One region of the Undibacterium sp. genome, then DNA from elsewhere that is predicted to be linked to it. Evidence: riboswitches for the same ligand, from Rfam matches in the RefSeq annotation. Region 1 holds a riboswitch; the other holds the start of a gene.
The links. Region 1 has a riboswitch for thiamine pyrophosphate ahead of Q8K39_RS19225 (TonB-dependent siderophore receptor). Riboswitches for the same ligand answer to the same signal wherever they lie in the genome.
Positions count from the first base shown of each region.

Region 2: another riboswitch for thiamine pyrophosphate. It lies ahead of thiC (phosphomethylpyrimidine synthase ThiC); the one in region 1 lies ahead of Q8K39_RS19225 (TonB-dependent siderophore receptor).

Region 1 is NZ_JAUXQE010000036.1:165,939-175,255, reverse strand. It holds gene Q8K39_RS19255 (TIGR00730 family Rossman fold protein) at 1-563, shown strand, start outside; gene Q8K39_RS19250 (DUF3460 family protein) at 669-878, shown strand; gene Q8K39_RS19245 (ScpA family protein) at 921-1,778, shown strand; gene panC (pantoate--beta-alanine ligase) at 1,818-2,657, shown strand; gene Q8K39_RS19235 (cobalamin-binding protein) at 2,657-3,556, shown strand; gene rarD (EamA family transporter RarD) at 3,635-4,531, shown strand; TPP riboswitch at 4,581-4,679, shown strand; gene Q8K39_RS19225 (TonB-dependent siderophore receptor) at 4,737-6,869, shown strand; gene Q8K39_RS19220 (hypothetical protein) at 7,016-7,546, shown strand; gene Q8K39_RS19215 (Ppx/GppA phosphatase family protein) at 7,610-9,067, opposite strand; gene Q8K39_RS19210 (SAM-dependent methyltransferase) at 9,220-9,317, opposite strand, start outside.
Region 2 is NZ_JAUXQE010000027.1:14,000-23,316, forward strand. It holds gene thiC (phosphomethylpyrimidine synthase ThiC) at 1-1,800, opposite strand, end outside; TPP riboswitch at 1,886-1,987, opposite strand; gene Q8K39_RS14100 (diguanylate cyclase) at 2,058-4,187, opposite strand; gene Q8K39_RS14105 (EAL domain-containing protein) at 4,257-8,789, opposite strand; gene Q8K39_RS14110 (ABC transporter substrate binding protein) at 8,961-9,317, opposite strand, start outside.

The DNA.
Region 1 (9,317 bases):
ATTGCGGGTCCTCTCCCGGCATTACCGAAGACTACGCCATTGCAGCACGCCAGTTAGCTGCCGAACTCGTCAGGCAAGACCTGGGACTGGTGTACGGCGGCGGCAATGTTGGCCTCATGGGGGTGATTGCTGATGAAGTCATGCGTTTGGGCGGCAAAGTCACGGGTGTTATCCCTAAAGCATTGATGGACAAGGAAGTCGGCCACACTGCCCTCACCTCCTTGCATGTCGTTGCCAATATGCATGAACGCAAGGCCATGATGGCAGAATTGTCCGATGCCTTCATCGCCATGCCTGGTGGCATAGGTACACTGGAAGAGTTATTTGAAGTGCTGACATGGTCACAACTGGGTTTCCATGAAAAACCAGTAGGTTTATATAATATTAATGATTTTTATCGAAAGCTGCATGATTTTCTCTTGCATACAGTAGAGCAAGGATTTCTGCGGCCTCCCCATCTGGATCTGCTATATATGGAAACAGAGCCTGCAAAGCTATTACAAAGATTTGCCGACTATCGTCCAGTGCACGTAAAAAAATGGCTGGAAGTCAAAGACCTTTGAGTATCTGAGTCAATTGAAGCCTTACTCCATGGGCAAAACACCATAGCCAGCCCAAAAGCAGAGTAAAATGCGGCTTCATCCGACTTTTTGTGTTTATTTCAAATTATGAAATTCTCCAAGCAATTCTCGCTGTACGAATCCGAAGCAACCAACTTCATCAAAGACTTAAAAAAAGCCAACCCTGCACTGGAACAAAGCCAACGCGATGGCCGCGCCCTGCTGTGGGACAAGCAAGCGATAGATTTGGATACGCAAAAACGTAATCAGGAATCGCGCATCAACCAGCAAGCCTACGTGTATCAAAACAAGGGCTGATTCGGCCCGCATTGATACTACATATACGTAGCCGGAAAGCTTGTGAGCACTACGAACGCTTTGACGCCAACCGATTTACCTTTGGTTGGTGCGGTCGACAGCACACCTGATGTTGTCGATGGCTTAGCATTTGCCAAGCTTTATGGCGAGCCGCTCTTTAAGCTGCCAAATGATCTTTATATTCCGCCAGACGCGCTGGAAGTATTCCTGGAAGCATTTGAAGGCCCGCTGGACTTGCTGTTGTACCTGATACGCAAGCAAAATTTCAATATCCTCGACATCCCCATGGCGCAAGTTACGCTGCAGTACTTGCAGTATGTCGAACAGATACGCAAACACAATCTGGAACTGGCCGCTGAGTATTTGCTGATGGCCGCCATGCTCATCGAAATCAAGTCACGCATGCTGCTGCCGTCGAATAAAAGCAAAGACAGCGAAGAAGCCGATGATCCGCGCGCAGAACTGGTACGCCGCCTGCTTGAATACGAGCAAATGAAGCTGGCCGCCTATGACCTGAATGCAGTACCGCAACTGGGCCGTGACTTTCTACATGCCCAAGTGTTTGTCGAACAAAACACCGTATTGCACTGGCCGCATGTGGATATCGCTGACCTGCAATCTGCATGGGCTGATGTATTGAAGCGTGCCACTCTGGTTGCCCATCACAAAATCAGCCGCGAAGAACTCTCAGTACGTGAACACATGACGGGTATTTTGCGCAAGCTGCAGTCATCCAAGTTTGTAGAATTTTCAGACCTGTTTGACATTAGCCGAGGTGCGCCAGTGCTGGTCGTGAATTTTGTTGCCTTGCTTGAACTGGCAAAAGAGACCCTGATAGAAATCACCCAGGCCGAAGCCTTTGCTCCCATCTATGTGCGTCTGGCCTATTCGCCTGCCTGATCATAAGAATAAGACTAATCCTTACTAAAGAGCCGTAACATGAAAATCATTTCCTCCATAGAAGAATTGCGCGACCAGTTGAGCGGACAATTGCGTACTGCATTTGTCCCAACCATGGGCAATTTGCATGAAGGGCATTTATCCCTGATGCGGCTGGCAAAAAAACATGGTGACCCTGTTGTCGCTTCGATTTTCGTGAACCGCCTGCAGTTTGGCCCGAATGAAGACTTCGACAAATACCCGCGCACTTTCCAGGCTGACGTAGAGAAACTGGAAAAAGAAGGCGTGTATGTCTTGTTTGCACCGACTGAAAAAGACCTGTACCCAGAACCGCAAGAGTATCGAGTGCGCCCACCAGATGACCTGGGCAATATACTCGAAGGTGAATTCCGTCCCGGTTTCTTTGCTGGCGTCACTACTGTTGTACTGAAACTGTTCTCTTGCGTGCAGCCACGCGTTGCCGTATTCGGTAAAAAAGATTATCAGCAGCTCATGATAGTACGCAATATGAGCAAGCAATTTGCCCTGCCGACTGAAATCATCGCAGCTGAAACTTTCAGGGCAGAAGATGGCCTGGCACTATCTTCACGCAATATGTATTTGTCGCCAGAAGAACGCGCTGAGGCACCCGCCTTGTACAAGGTCTTAAACGAAGTCGCACAAGAAGTACGCGGCGGCCATCTTGATATGTTTGAACTCGAACGTCAGGCCATGGCAAAACTGGCGACACGCAACTGGAAACCGGATTACATCTCGATACGCAAGCGCGCTGACCTGCAACCACCATCTGCGGGCGATATCGCCCAGCAATCGCCGCTGGTAGTAGTCGCTGCAGCCAAACTGGGTGGCACACGCCTGATCGACAATCTGGAAATCTGATGCGCTTTTTTCCGCTATTAACAGGCAGTGCTGTGCTTGCAGCCTGCCTGGCAGGAAGCCTAGTTTCAAATACTTCGCACGCCGCCATCACTGTACTGGATGATGCGCAACGCCAGGTCACGCTAGAGAAACCAGCGCAACGCATCATCAGCCTCGCTCCACATATTACCGAGATGCTATTCGAGGCAGGTGCAGCAAATAATATCATTGCAGTAACCGACTATAGCGACTATCCCGAAGCCGCGAAAAAACTGCCATCGATAGGCAATATTTTTGCCCTGGATCTGGAGCGCCTGCTTGCCCTCAAACCTGATCTGGTCATCGTCTGGGGTACAGGCAATGCGAAAATCCTGGCCAACAAATTGCGCAGCAACCACATCACCGTCTTTGAAAGTGAGCCACACAACTTTGAAACGGTGGCAACTTCGATAGAAAGACTAGCGACACTGGCTGGCACTGGTAGTACTGGTAAAGCCAATGCACAAAAGTTCAGGCAGCGTCTTGACAGTCTGCGCAAAACTTATCAATTGCCAGCTGGGGCAACACCGGTCGGCGTGTATTATCAAATGGTGCGCAGGCCGTTGATGACCATCAATGACACGCATATGGTGTCAGACTCCATACGGCTGTGTGGTGGCAAAAACGTATTTGGCCAACTCAAAGACCTAAGTTCAACCATCACAAATGAGGCTGTATTGGCTGCCAACCCAGACGTCATCCTCAGCAGTGGTGAGAATATCGACAGCATGGCAGACTGGAAGCAATACCCCATCCTGACGGCAGTAAAGAAAAACAATTTCTATGCAGTCAAGGGGGACTGGCTTAATCGCGCCGGGCCACGCATACTCGATGGTACCGAAGCACTTTGCAAGCATCTGGTCACAGCAAGAAGCAAATAGGCGCTGGCAGCAAAGAATTACTTTTCAAGCGATAATGTTTGCCTTGCTTGCTGCCGCAAGCCTTACTGATTGCTTCTCATGCGCCAAGGTATTTTGTTTGCTGGCTCCGCGTATTTTCTCTGGGGCTTGTTCCCCATCTATTTCAAGACCCTGCACGACATACCGGCACTGGAAATTCTGCTAAACCGCATGCTGTGGTCACTGCTTTTTCTGGTTGGCGTACTGACCTGGCGCAAGCAATGGGCCTGGGTCAGTACCGCATTCAGGCAACCAAAACTGATAGGCGGCTTTGCACTTAGCGCCGTACTTTTATCCGCCAACTGGTTTGTGTATATCTGGGCAGTCAATCATGGTCACATCGTTGATGCCAGTCTCGGTTATTTCATCACACCTCTCGTCAATATCCTCATAGGCTCAGTCTTGTTGCGGGAGAAACTGCGCCCTGGTCAATGGCTGTCGGTAGCATTAGCTGCAGTAGGCGTCGCCTGGTTGACAATACAGACTGGTCACCTGCCATGGATAGGCCTGGTGCTGGCTACGACCTTTGGCACTTATGGCTTGCTGCGCAAGACCTCGGCCCTGGGTGCACTGGAAGGCTTGTCACTGGAAACCGCCCTGCTCTTTCCGTTTGCCTTTGGCTGGCTATGCTGGATGACTTTTCATGGACAAAACAGCTTTGCCTCCAGCAGTATAGACATCAAGATGCTGTTGCTCATCAGCGGCCCAATTACCGCCATCCCCTTGTTATTGTTTGCTGCTGGTGCCCGCCGCATACCGATGACGACCCTGGGATTATTGCAATACATTTCACCACTGGTGCAGTTATTGCTGGGTGTCTGGCTATATCACGAGCCCTTCGACATCAACAAGCTGGCCGGTTTTATCGCCATCTGGGCAGCGCTGGTCGTCTATTCGGCGGAAGGTTTATGGCGCAATTTCCGCACTGTCAAAATTGGAGCAAAGCAAGGCAGTTAAGCGCCAATTGCTCCAAAAAGGCCATGTAAATGGATTCGTGTTAAACTGCCGCCTACGCTAGGGGTCCTGGAAATAATATTTCCGGGTGAGAGAGTCCCTTCTACCTGATCTGGATAATGCCAGCGAAGGGAAGCGCAAAGTCCCGGCTCTTCTTGCTTCTTTGTTTGCTCCCGCGCTGTCACCCACAACGCATTAAGAGCAAACAATGTCCAACCTTACTGTATTACGCCCCACCGTCATCGCACTCTCCATCGCCCAGGCTTTCCTGTTGCTCTCATCTGCCCATGCCCAGAGCACAGCTGGCAATGATAAATCACTGCCAGAAGTGACAATCACAAGCAGCAAAAGCAATGAAGCCAAAGTAGAACGCAGTAAGGTCACTGGTTTCATTGATGCAGCGCTACTGGATACGCCAAACTCAGTCAATGCCTTCAACACAGCTCAGATGCAGGACCTGCGCATACGCCAGACCACTGATGCGATGAAATATGACGCCAGTGTCAATGACGCCTATAACGCCATCGGTTATGCCGAGCAATTCTCGATACGCGGCTTTGCCCTCGATAACTCCAGCAGCTACCGCAAGGATGGTTTTGCCATTCCTGGTGATGCCTCTATTCCTTTGGAAAACAAGGAACGTATAGAAATCCTCAAGGGTATCGCAGGTTTCCAGGCTGGCTTCGGCACGCCGGGCGGTATCATCAATTATGTGACCAAACGCCCTGCCAGCTATGCGGTTCGTTCAGCCACTTTTGAAATCAGTGAGCGCGGTACCGTGTATGGCGCAGCGGACATCAGTGATAATTCCAACGACAAGCAGTTTGGTTTCCGCATCAATGCAGCGGGTGAACGTCTGCGCTCTTACGTCAAAGGTGCGGATGGTCAGCGCCAGTTCGTCTCTGCAGCATTTGACTGGCACATCACACCGCAAGCCCTGCTGCAATTCGATGCTGACTATCAGCATAAATCGCAATTGTCTGTACCTGGCTTTCAATTATTCAATGGTACGGATTTGCCACGCGGCGTTCCTGCTGACTTGATGCTGAATTCACAGCCTTGGGCCAGGCCTGTAGATACCCGCAACAGCAATCTGGGGCTGCGTTATGAGTACCTGATCAATGCTGACTGGCGTGCCAGTGTCGCTGTCAACAAGCATGAATTCAAACGTGATGACTACACTGCCTTCCCTTACGGATGTGGTGCAGCCAATCTGTACCCTGGCTATTGCGCGAATGGCGACTATGACGTGTATGACTACCAAAGCGTAAATGAATCCAAATCACTTTGGGGCACTCAAGCCCTGCTGAATGGTAAATTCAATGCGGGTGGCATGCAGCACGAACTGGCACTTGGTCTCAGTAATTCGCAGCGCAAGGATTATTTTGGTGACTACATCTATGACTATGCAGGCAGCAGCAATTTGTTCCACCCTGTCAGCGTCACGCCATCGGCAAATAAAACCGGCCCGGCTTTCTTGCGCCGCACAGACAAGGAATGGTCTGCATTTGTACAAGACATTATCAGTCTGCAAGATGACTTTAAATTGCATCTGGGTCTGCGCCATTTGAATATCTCGCGCACTCAGTTTGATAACCCTGGCTATGACCAGAACAAGCTACTGTCAACGGCAGCGCTGGTATTCAAACCGACGCTGCAAGTGTCGGTCTACGGCAGTTTTGCGCAAGGTCTGGAACATGGTGGCATCGCCCCTTTTGGCACCAGCAATGAAAACAAAATGCTGAACCCAGGCAAATCCACGCAAATTGAATTTGGTGTGAAAGCTGACGTACTGCGCGACCTGAGCCTGTCTGCAGCCATCTTCCGCATCAAGAAGCCGCTGGAATATACCAATAGCAGCAATACCTATGTCAGCAATGGCGAAGCACTGCACACAGGCCTGGAACTCTCTGCACAGGGCAAACTGACATCACAGTTGAATCTAGGTGCCAGCCTGACTGCGCTGGATGCTAAACAGCAAAACACCGGCTTCAGCAGTCTCGACGACAAGCGTGTCATGAATGTGCCACGCTTCAAATCCACTATTTATGCTGATTATGCAGTAGCAGAATTCAAGGGCTTGAATGTGAATGCAAGCTGGCAATATGCCAGCAGCAAGGCTTTCAGCCCGGACAATAGTGTTACTGTGCCAGGTTACCATCTCATGAATCTGGGTGCGCGCTATACCACGCAAATTGGTAATACAGCTACCACCCTACGCTTCAATATCGATAATGCGCTGGACAAGTTTTACTGGCGTGATGTAACGCAATCACTGGGTGGTTATCTATTCCCTGGTGCGCCACGCACATACAAAGTGTCGGCACAATTCGATTTCTGATACAGCATGCCCTGTTCAAAAAGCGATGTCAGATTTATTTAGCATCGCTTTTTTATTGCCCGTGGTACTAATATTCAATACCTTGTAGACAACGCGTTGCATGGCATCCAGACTATGTCATTCTTAGCTCGCATTCAAGCAAACCTATGGGTCGTGACATGTGGAACATCTTCAAGTATATTTTTGTGATCGCAGGCAGCCTGCTTGCCAGTCTTGCAGGTGCGGAAGAGGTATTGAAATGCCGAGCCAACTTCCCAGATTTTGGGAATGGCAAACGTCAGTTTGACATACAGATAGATAAACTGGCTGACGGTAAACTCACAGGGAAAATTGATGGCAAGCCCGCCAATCAGGATATCAAGATAAAAGAGTACCCGATATCACCTGTACTGGACTATGAAACAGATCCGTATTTAGCCGCCTTTGGCAAGCTCAATGAAGCAGAAATAGCCCTCATTCATATCCATAAATTGCAGCAGGATACATATGCAGGAAAAAGACCGCTCGTTTCATTTCATTTAAAGGAAGTGGTCAAGGTTCACTATTACGATATGGTGGGCGGAGCGGGCAGTAAAGCCAACAAATTTGGCGGCACGGTAATTTTCGAAGCCTATAACAAGTCTGGAAAACTCCTGGGCCGCGTATTCAGGTCCATCATGGTCACTGATTGCATTTGATTGTATCAATCCTTGCCTTGCACAATTGCGAGGGCAAGGATAGCTGAGCAAGACACAGCAAAATTACACATTTGCCCGAACCAAAAAATCCACACCTATCTCACGCCAGGCTTCAATTTCTTTTTGCAACCAGTAGGCCACTGTAGGATGAACACTGACCCAGTCACGTTTCATTTCCAGCTCAACCCTACCCTTCATTTTCAAACGCACATCTTCAAAATCAATTTCTGCACGTGAATGCATAAGCATCACCGCCAGGCGCAGGGCCAGCACTGCCTTGGCAAAATCCTGGTCAGCCAAGCCATCACCCACCTTGCGCAGATTACCTTTCTGACTAAGGATGAGCTTGCTCATCACTCTTTGCTCACGTGTGGTAAAGCCCGCCATGTCGGCATTTTCTATCATGTAAGCACCATGCTTGTGATAACCGGTATGCGAAATCACCATTCCCACTTCATGCAGGATGGCACTCCATTGCAATAAGTGCACATAAGTATCACCAGCCGGTCTTAATTGCAGATACAGCGACCTCACCATATCAGCCACCCGGTTTGCGCGAGACATATCAGTACGGAACAGATTGGCGAAAGACTGTACAGCAACCTCACGGCGATCGCGCTTTGTTGCACGCAAATACAAATCCCACATCACGCCCATGCGCAAACCAGCCTCGATCGGCAGCAAGACTGTGATATTGAACTCGGTCATGAGACCTATGAGTATGGCCAGGCCGCCTACTACCATGGCGACGCGCTCAGGTTTGATGCCGCTGAGCTCCAGCTGATCCAGCTGTCCGCATTGCACACAATATTGTTTGAGTGCATTCAGGCTCTTCAAGGTCAAAGTGCCGTCACCCAGGCCACCTTTGCTGATGGCATCAGAAATCGCCCGCATCGTGCCTGATGAACCATAAGCCTTGCGCCAATGTTGCGGCTGATAAGGCGGCGCGGCGTCTTCAAACATCGAACGCGCAGACAAGATGGCTGCCTCAAACGCGGCATCAGTCAGACGCCCATCGGGGAAGAAACTGGTGCTATGCTTGACCGTTCCTATACTAAAGGATTCCACCCGCAGGATTTGATGCCCCTGGCCGAGTATCACCTCGGTTGAACCGCCGCCGATATCAAGGACAAGGCGACGCTCTCCAGGTACGGCAACCGCATTCGATACCCCTATATAAATCAGGCGGCCTTCTTCTTCACCTGAAATTACTTCGATGGGGCAGCCTATGGCGGCCTCCGCCAGCGGCAATAATTGCGCGGCATTCTTGGCGATGCGTATGGTATTGGTGGCGACAACGCGCAGATTTTCTACCGGGTAGGCATTCAGGATTTCGCGAAAACGTGCCAGGCAATTAATCGCTTTTTGCATGGCATCTGGTGTCAGATTGCCATCCTTGTCCAGGCCAGCTGCCAGGCGTATGGGGTCGCGCGCGCTTTTGATGACTTTGATGACGTCACCTTCATGCCGCGCAATGTGCATGCGAAAACTGTTGGAACCCAGATCAACGGCGGCCAGCATGCTTTTTATCCTTTACTAATGATGAGTGAAGCGATCAAAAAAACGCCTGGAAAAACCAGATGCTTTACAGATTAAGCATAAATGATATTAATCATTTTTTATGACCTAACAGTGACCTTGATGAGCTACGGTGGCAAGTGCGCCACAAATGCTCACAACTGTACAAAAAATCTTCTCTGCATGGCTTCCAGTCCAGTCGTTTTCAATACCTCGGCCAGGCGCTCTGCCGGTCGCTTGGCTGACAAGCCTT
Region 2 (9,317 bases), on a different contig from region 1:
TACTTCCTGCGTGATTTTCATGGAGCAGAAATGTGGTCCGCACATGGAGCAGAAATGGGCAACCTTGGCAGAATCCTTGGGCAAAGTTTCATCATGGAATTCGCGTGCCTTGTCGGGGTCGAGGCCGATGTTGAACTGGTCTTCCCAGCGGAATTCAAAACGTGCCTTGGACAGGGCATTGTCACGGATCTGCGCACCGGGATGGCCTTTTGCCAGGTCGGCGGCATGAGCAGCGATTTTGTAAGTGATGATGCCATCCTTGACATCGACCTTGTTCGGCAAACCCAGATGCTCTTTCGGTGTCACATAGCACAGCATGGCCGTTCCATACCAGCCTATTTGTGCGGCACCTATGCCGGACGTGATGTGGTCGTAGCCTGGAGCGATGTCAGTCGTCAATGGGCCCAGCGTATAGAACGGTGCCTCATGGCATTGCTCCAGTTGCAGGTCCATGTTTTCTTTGATCAGGTGCATGGGCACATGACCAGGGCCTTCTATCATGACTTGCACATCATGCTTCCAGGCGATCTGGGTCAATTCCCCCAGGGTTTTCAATTCACCTAACTGTGCTTCATCATTGGCGTCATAGATGGAACCAGGGCGCAGGCCATCACCGAGGCTGAAAGACACGTCATAGGCTTTCATGATTTCGCAGATATCTTCGAAATGCTCGTACAAAAAGCTTTCTTTATGATGAGCCAGACACCATTTGGCCATGATGGAACCACCACGTGACACAATGCCGGTCAGGCGTTTGGCCGTCATTGGCACATACTGCAGGCGCACACCAGCATGGATGGTGAAGTAATCGACGCCCTGCTCTGCCTGTTCGATGAGCGTGTCACGGAAAATTTCCCAGGTCAGGTCCTCTGCCTTGCCATTCACTTTTTCCAGTGCCTGATAGATGGGCACGGTGCCGATAGGTACGGGTGAATTACGAATGATCCATTCGCGGGTTTCGTGTATGTGTTTTCCTGTGGACAGGTCCATAACATTGTCACCACCCCAGCGTATTGCCCAGGTCATTTTTTCGACTTCTTCGCCGATGGAAGAGGTAACTGCTGAATTACCGATATTGGCATTGATCTTGACCAGGAAATTACGGCCTATGATCATGGGCTCTATCTCTGGATGATTGATGTTAGCAGGAATAATCGCGCGGCCACGGGCGATTTCTGAACGCACAAATTCTGGCGTTATTTCTGCTGGAATGGAGGCGCCAAAAGATTGGCCTGGATGCTGGCGGCCCATGACTTCTGCCAGCTTGTTGCCCATGGGGCCGGAAGCTTTCAGGTTTTCCAGATATTCTTTTCTGCGCAGGTTTTCACGGATGGAAACAAATTCCATTTCCGGCGTGATGATGCCCTGGCGTGCATAGTGCATCTGCGAGACATTCTTGCCTGCCAGTGCACGGCGTGGCAGGCGTTTGAGGTTGAAACGCAGCTCAGCCAGTTTGGGGTCATGCAGGCGGGCAATACCGTATTCTGAAGTAGGGCCAGCCAGTTCTTCGGTGTCATTGCGCTCGGCTATCCAGGCGCCGCGTACAGATGCCAGGCCAGAGCGGATATCGATTTTTACATCGGGATCGGTGTAAGGGCCGGAGGTATCGTAGACATAGATAGGCGGATTTTTTTCCGAGCCGAACATGGCTGGTGTATCCGACTGGCTGATTTCGCGCATGGGTACGCGAATATCGGGGCGGCTGCCCTGTATATAGGTTTTACGTGAGTTCGGCAGTGGCTGTATGGCTGCCTCGTCTACCGTGGCGGTAGCGGACAAGAATTGCGGGTTGGCGTTCATTTTGGCTCCTTTGCTTTGTTGGCATGGAGCCAGCAAAGGAGTTTCCAAAAAAGGTGCGCGCATAGATCAAACATAATACGGGCGGCACAAACTTCGGCAGCTTCCCTTCGCTGGCATTATCCAGATCAGGTTCGAGGGTATTTCTCACCCGCCAACAAGATTGATGGCAGGACCCCTAGCATTTTTCTTCGGGTTCTGAAAGTGAATCCAGAACCGCGACGACGCCAGATTATACGACTTTTTTAAACTCAGGTGATTTATTTGATGATGCTGGTCAAGTCAGCATCTTGCGTGCCCTGCGAAGCAGGTTGAGGGTTGTCGGCTTGCCGGACCGGTCCATGCACTTCTGCCAACTCCACCATACCTGCCTTGATAGCGGCAGATAAATCATGATCGAGTACGGGCAAGGCTTCTTCATAAGCAATCAATAATTTGCTGACACCATAGGCACGGTTGCGGCCATTGACCTTGCCCAGGTACAGCGCCATGTCGGCAATTTGCAAGGCTTTTTCCCAGTTACAAACAGCTTCTGGCAGTCCAGAAAATGGCAGACTGATGAAACCTGCAGTCAGCGTGACTGGCACCAGCATGCCATCTACCTCCATGCTTTCTTCGCCTATGCTACGCAGGATACGGTCCACCAGGTTTTTCAACTGAGCAGGGTTGGTGCGCGGTGAATAAATCAGAAATTCTTCTCCGCCCCAACGCAAGACCATGTCACTGTCGCGCACCGTACTACGTAGACGACGCGCCACCTCAACCAGCACGGCGTCCCCTGCAGCATGGCCATGGTTATCGTTGATATTCTTAAAATGATCGATATCCATGAGTATCAGGCAATCCGGGTTTTCGAGCGCATCTTCGCGTCGCTCTCCCTCCGGCAAGATGATCCTTCCTTTCATCATATCGACAAAAGAACGACGGTTGTACAAGCCTGTAAGAGGGTCACGCACGGCATGAAATTCAAGTTGCTCATTCGCTTCACGCAGTTTTTCATTGGTCCTGCGCACCCGCTGATAAAGGAAGAAAATCACCGCACCGACCATCACCATCAACACACCTGCCAGCATGAGTATGACTTGCTGTAACTGACGGTTTTCTATCTCTGCATCTTTCAATTGATTTTCACGAGCCAGCAATTCAATCTGTTTTTTTCTTTGTTCCGCATTGAATTGCTCCTGCAAGGTAGCCACTGCCCTGGCCCGGTCGGACCTGAATAATTCATCGCTGAGTTTTTGCTGTTCGCGTACTATCGCCAGAGCTTCCTTGTGCATATCGGCAGCTTCAAACATATTGCCGATTTCACTGAGCAAACTTTCTACATCCGACTTGGAGCCAGTTTCCATGAAAAATTTCTTGGCCTCATTGATGTATTCTATCCCCTGAGAAAACTTCTTTTGGCCGGCCAGAGCGAAACCAATGTTTGCTTTGGCAATAGCGATGGAAAAAGGATCTTGTACAGACAGGGCTTTTTCCAGAGAAAACCGGGCTGCGCGCTCCGCCTCGGCAAATTTGCGCACGTTCAGGTAATAGTCAGATATATTGCCCAGAGCCGTTGCTGCCAACGCTGGCATGCCAGCCTCATTGGCAATTTGCAATACGATTTTGTAGGCTTCAAAAGCTTCGTCATGCCGCCCGAGATCAATCAGGGCCAGACCGCGCGTCATTTGCAGTGATGAAATAATTTTGGGCGATTCTGTTTTGGGTTGCATCGCCAATGCATCATTGGTAGTTTCCAGTGCCTTTTCCGCATTATGCATATGCAGGTACAGCCTGGCGATGGACTCCATGCGGTACAGCTTGGCCTGCACCTGGCGACGTGGTATCTGGTCTGTCTGCTTCAGGGCTTCGAGAAAATACGAGAGTGACTTATCAAAATTGCCTATCGCCATTTGCACCATGCCAAAAGCGATATTCAAACGCATGATAACTTCAGCATTTTTGGTATCGCGCAAGCTCTGCTGTATGTCATTCAGCTTGACCAGAGCCATGGCAAACTTGCCCTGATCCATCAATTGAAAAGCCTCACCTATCAGGGCCAGGCTGATCATGTCATTATCATTGCGGGATTTTGCCAGTTGCAGCAACTCTGCATTAGCAGCATCAGCCTCCTTGATTTTTCCTGCGTCATACAAGATGCCTATCAGAGTTTTCAAGACTTCTGCGCGCAGCACATAGTCGGCATCCTTGCCTAATTTCTCCTTGTATTCCTGTAATTTTTTCAGTGCTGCCGTGTTGTCGCTATCGGACAATGTATGTATCGATTTAATCTCAGAAAAATCAGTTTTTGCTTGCGCATAGACAGACGCATTCATACCCAGAAAACTGATGCTAAGCAATCCCTGCACCAGGCTGTTTTTCCATCTGAAAGTGTGAAGCTGCAGCATGCAAGCCCTCATTGATCTGTCTTGGTCTCTCGTACTGGTGCTACTGCGCGGACGCAATAGCCCATCTTTTTATTTTCCCTGTTGATCCAGAAATACGCTGCCGACCTGGCTCAATATTTCATCTTCCAACTGTTGTGCTGGTATCGGCTTGCTTAAATAAAAACCTTGCAGGATGTCGCAAGACTGCGTGCGCAGGAAATCCAGTTGCTCGCGGGTTTCCACACCTTCGGCCACCACTTCCAGACGCAAACTATGGGCCAGCGCAATGATACCAGTGACGATGGCAGCATCGTCGACATCGCCGGGAATATCGCGCACGAAAGAGCGGTCTATCTTGATGATGTCGACAGGAAAGCGCTTGAGGTAAGACAGCGATGAATAGCCAGTACCGAAATCATCAATGGTCAGTCTGACACCCAGGCTGCGCAATCGGTCCAGTACTGCCAGGGTATCTTGCGCATGCTCCATCAAAGTGCTTTCGGTAATTTCCAACTCCAGCAATTTGGCTGGCAAACCTGTGTCGATCAACACTTGCTCTACCGTGCTGGCGAAATCCTTTTCAAGCAACTGACTGACCGATAAATTCACCGCGACCCGCAAATGCCCTAAGCCTTTATCCATCCAGTTGCGCATTTGCGCGCAAGCTGTGCGCAAGACCCACTCACCCAGTGCGATGATGAGACCTGTCTCTTCTGCCATGGGAATGAATTCCAGCGGCGATACCATACCGCGGCTGGGATGAAACCAGCGAACCAGTGCTTCCATGCCTATGATCTCGCCGGTATCGATGCGCGCCTGTGGCTGGTAAAACACTGCCAGTTCATTACGTTCCAGCGCACGGCGCAAGTCATTTTCCAGACGCACTCGCTCAGAGATGGAATGTTCCATCGCTGCTTCAAAGAACTGAAAGTCGGTATTGGTTTTCTTGGCCCGGTACATGGCGGTATCGGCATGCTTGACCAGGGTGCCGACATCCATTCCGTCATTCGGATAGACCGAGATACCGATACTTGCAGTCACAAAAATATCGTGGCTATCTATCTGGAAGGGTTTGGCCAGGGTACGACAGATATTTTGCGCAGCCGATGCGGCGGCCGCCGGGTCAGCCAACTCACTCAGTACTACGGTAAATTCATCACCACCCAGGCGTGCCACGCAATCGGCATTGCGCACGCTGCGGCGTATGCGTTGGGCGACAGCGATCAGGAGGCGGTCGCCAACATCATGGCCCAGGGTGTCATTGACGTTCTTGAACCTGTCCAGATCCAGGAACAGCACGGCTACCGATTCGCCGTTCTCTTTTGCCAGTGCCAACCTGCGCCCCAGTTGATCGAGAAACTGAGTACGATTCGGCAAACCCGTCAGCACATCATTGAAGGCCAGGTGGCGTATGCGTTTTTCTGCCTGGTTTGCTTCTATGATGCGGCGCACACGTTGCGACAACACGGCGAAATGGATGGGCTTGGGGATGTAGTCGCAGGCACCAGCAGCAAAAGCTCTCTCTACCGAGCTATTGTCTTCCAGTGCTGTAATCATCAGCACCGGTATGCTGCGGCCGCGTGGCATTTCCTGTATCAGGGTGCAGGCAGTAAAACCATCCATGACAGGCATGACGGCGTCCATGAGGATGACATCGGGCCGCATGCGTTTCAACATCAGGAGTGCTTGCGATCCATCGGCAGCTTCTTCGACTTTGAAACCATCTCTTTGCAGGGTATGGCGCAAGGTACTACGTGTGCTGCGATCATCATCGACCACTAACACCTTGGCAACCTGACGGCTATGGGTCACCGCTTCACGATTTTCCAGAAAAACTTCATTTCCCAGTTCAGCCGCTACTGCTTCATAGGCTTGATGCAGGCTGTTTAACAGAGGAGCTATTTCTGACAAATGTCTCTCCAGTGCCAGTTGCTCGACTTCCTTGGCAAACTGCAACAGATTGCTGGCTCCCAAGTTGCCGCTACTGCCTTTAATGGAGTGAGCCATGGCACGCACCAGTTCGGCATCGCCCTGCTGCAAGCCCTGGTGTAACTGCTCAAGATATATGGGGGTATCTTCCAGGAACAGGGATACAGTTTGCTGCAGACCCGGCCCGAGTATATCGCGCAGCTTGTCAAAGACCACACGATCAAGTGGCTGGCTGTCCAGTGCCTGCAAGTGTCCATCAGCAGGCAGGGCACGCCCTGCAGCGCCGCCGTGTGTCAGCCAGCGCTCCAGTTTGTGGCGTAAATCGACCAGGGTGATGGGTTTGGCGAGGTAATCATCCATGCCAATTGCCAGGCATTTTTCAGCATCTCCACGCTGGGTATTGGCGGTCATGGCGACGATGGGTGTACGTCTGCCCAGACCATCTTCATAACTGCGTATGCGCACTGTGGCTTCATAGCCATCCATTTCCGGCATGCTGCAATCCATGAGTATCAGGTCATAGCGATTGCGGCGCGCTGCTTCTACTGCTTCCTTGCCATTGCCGGCAAACTCACAATGACAGGCAGACAACGAGAGCATGCCTGCCGCCACCATCTGATTGGTGCGGTTATCTTCGACCACAAGTACACGCCAGTCGCCTTGCAGGCCATGCTGACCATTATGACGTGCCACCTCGTTCGACCTTGATTGCATGGGAGCAGGAGCCATAGCAGCAGTTGAAGTCTGCAAATGAACCGTGGTCAACAGCAAATGACGCAGCGCTTCCAGCAATCTTTCCATTTGCACCGGCTTGCCAAGGCAAATGTCGGCAGATGAGGGATTATTTTCTCCAGCACAGCCATAGCGGTCCAGCGCCAGGGTGCGGACACCGCTATAGCGATGATCGTTACGCAGGCGGCGCGCCAGTTCTTCACCATTGTCATCAATACTGGCGACATCCATGATCACCAGCGAATGCGGCGACCCTTCCCTGGCTGCCAGGTCCAGCAAATTCAATGCCTGTACACCATCTTCGGCGGCACGACACAAGATGCCGTGCCGGGCCAGATTCTGGCTCAGGAAGTCGCGCAGGATTTCGCTGGGGTCAACGATAAGCACGCGTTCATCTTGCAAATCGCTGCTCAGCAAACTGGCTTTTTCACTTTGTTGATCACTCACAGTGGCATGGCATTGCATGCTGAAATAAAAATTGCTGCCCTGGCCAGATATGCTGCTGACGCCTATCTCGCCATGCAAGAGTGCCACCAGTTGTTTGCAAATGGCCAGCCCCAGACCTGTACCACCATACTTTCGGGTGGTGCTGCGGTCAGCCTGGGCAAAAGATTCAAAGACATTTGACACCGCATCTGGCGACATGCCTATGCCTGTATCGCTGACGTCAAAACGCAATTTCAAGCGGGCCCCATCTTGCGTACTGCCAGGATGCTCGGTCAGAACCACGCGCACAGCGATTTCCCCTCGCTCGGTAAACTTGACGGCGTTACCAATCAGGTTGATGAGTATCTGACGCAGGCGCAAGGGGTCACTTTTAATGCGTAGCGGTACATCATCAGCAATCAGGTAGGCCAGTTCCAGGCCCTTTTGCTGGGCCTGCTTGGACAATAATTCCAGCACTTCGGCCAGCACTTTATTCAAGTCAAATTCAATTTCTTCGACTTCGACCTTACCAGCTTCCATCTTGGAAAAATCCAGGATGTCATTGATCAGCTCTATCAATGCCTGGGATGAATTCCAGGCCACATCGACGCATTCCCGCTGGCGTTTGGTCAGGCGCATTTCTTTCAGCATGTCGAGCATGCCGACCACCCCATTCAAAGGCGTGCGCACTTCATGGCTGACAGTGGCAGCAAACTGCGCCTTCATAACGGCTGTGTGCAGCGCCTGGTCGCGTGAATGCTTGAGTTCTGCCTCGCGCTCTTCCAGCACGGCCATCATCTGGTTGAATGCATGCGCCATTTCTATGATGTCTTTTGAGCCATCGGGCGTGGCACGCATGCCAGACTCGCCCGCCTCGGCCCTGCCCATGAGTGAGGACAATTGATTCAGCGGACGTATCATCTGGCGCGACACCAGGCGTATCAAGGCCAGCAAGATCAGGGCAAATGACAGGGTGATGCCAAGGTTGCCCAGCAATAAGGACATCACCAGTTTATTCAGCGTGGTCTTGCCAACCACGACATGAACATAGCCCAACAATTGTGGCTTGCTTTCCTGCACTTCAAAAGGTGATGCTTCAGTTTCTCCACCTATCACGGGAGCGCTGAAGCGCCAGTCCTGGTCGCTTTCCTGTTCAAGTCTGGCACTGGATAATTGCTCAGTTGGCTGGGTTTGTAAAGGCGGCAGATTAACGCCGGGCTTGCTCTGTGACAGCAAGACCTTATGTTCGGCATTGGCGATTTCGACTTGCAAAACATCGGGAAATGCCAGTGTGGTAGCTACGACTTCCCTGGCATTGTCAGCAGAGTGATACAAGAGCGCGAGGCGGCTTTGCCGCGCAAGATTTTCTGCTACTTGCTGGCCTTGCACCACAAAATAAGCGCGCATGCGATGGCTGGCCTGCCATGAGTTCATGATGGAGGAAAACAGCGCCAATACCAAAATGGCCGCCGTAATAATGACGGTCAATTGGCGGCTAAAACCGGTACGCCGAAAATAATTGCTGAAAAACTTCATGCTTGAACCAAATTTACTTAGCGCCATCTACCGTCACATCGCAACGACAAACAACAATATGTCTCAAAATATTCAAGATCATGGAGTCATGGCTAAGCTATGGCTCCATGCTTGGCTTGTTTGCTTCTGCATATGCAGACTCGTTCATACTCGGTGCTGCAGCGCCATCATTCAAGGCTCAGGAAAAATCGAATCGAAACTTCGCTGGCTTTGATAATCAATGTTTAAACCTATATGACTGGCCGTGCGCAAATTCACGGCGACCAGTACTTCACGCAAGAGTGATACACCTGATTTACGGCCATCCCCACTCAGCGCACTTTGTGCTGCCATGGCAAGACTGTGACCGAGTTCCAGGTTATTAGGGTACAAGGCAAATAGTGCACCTTTTTTAGCATGCAGGAAACTGCTGGAAAAGAAAGGAATGCCACGGCTCCAGGATTCACGTAAGACCAGGGGCAGGATACTGCCTTCTTCGACCGTGGTGGAATCTTGCGGCAGCCACAGGGCATCGCGCTTGTCGGCGCT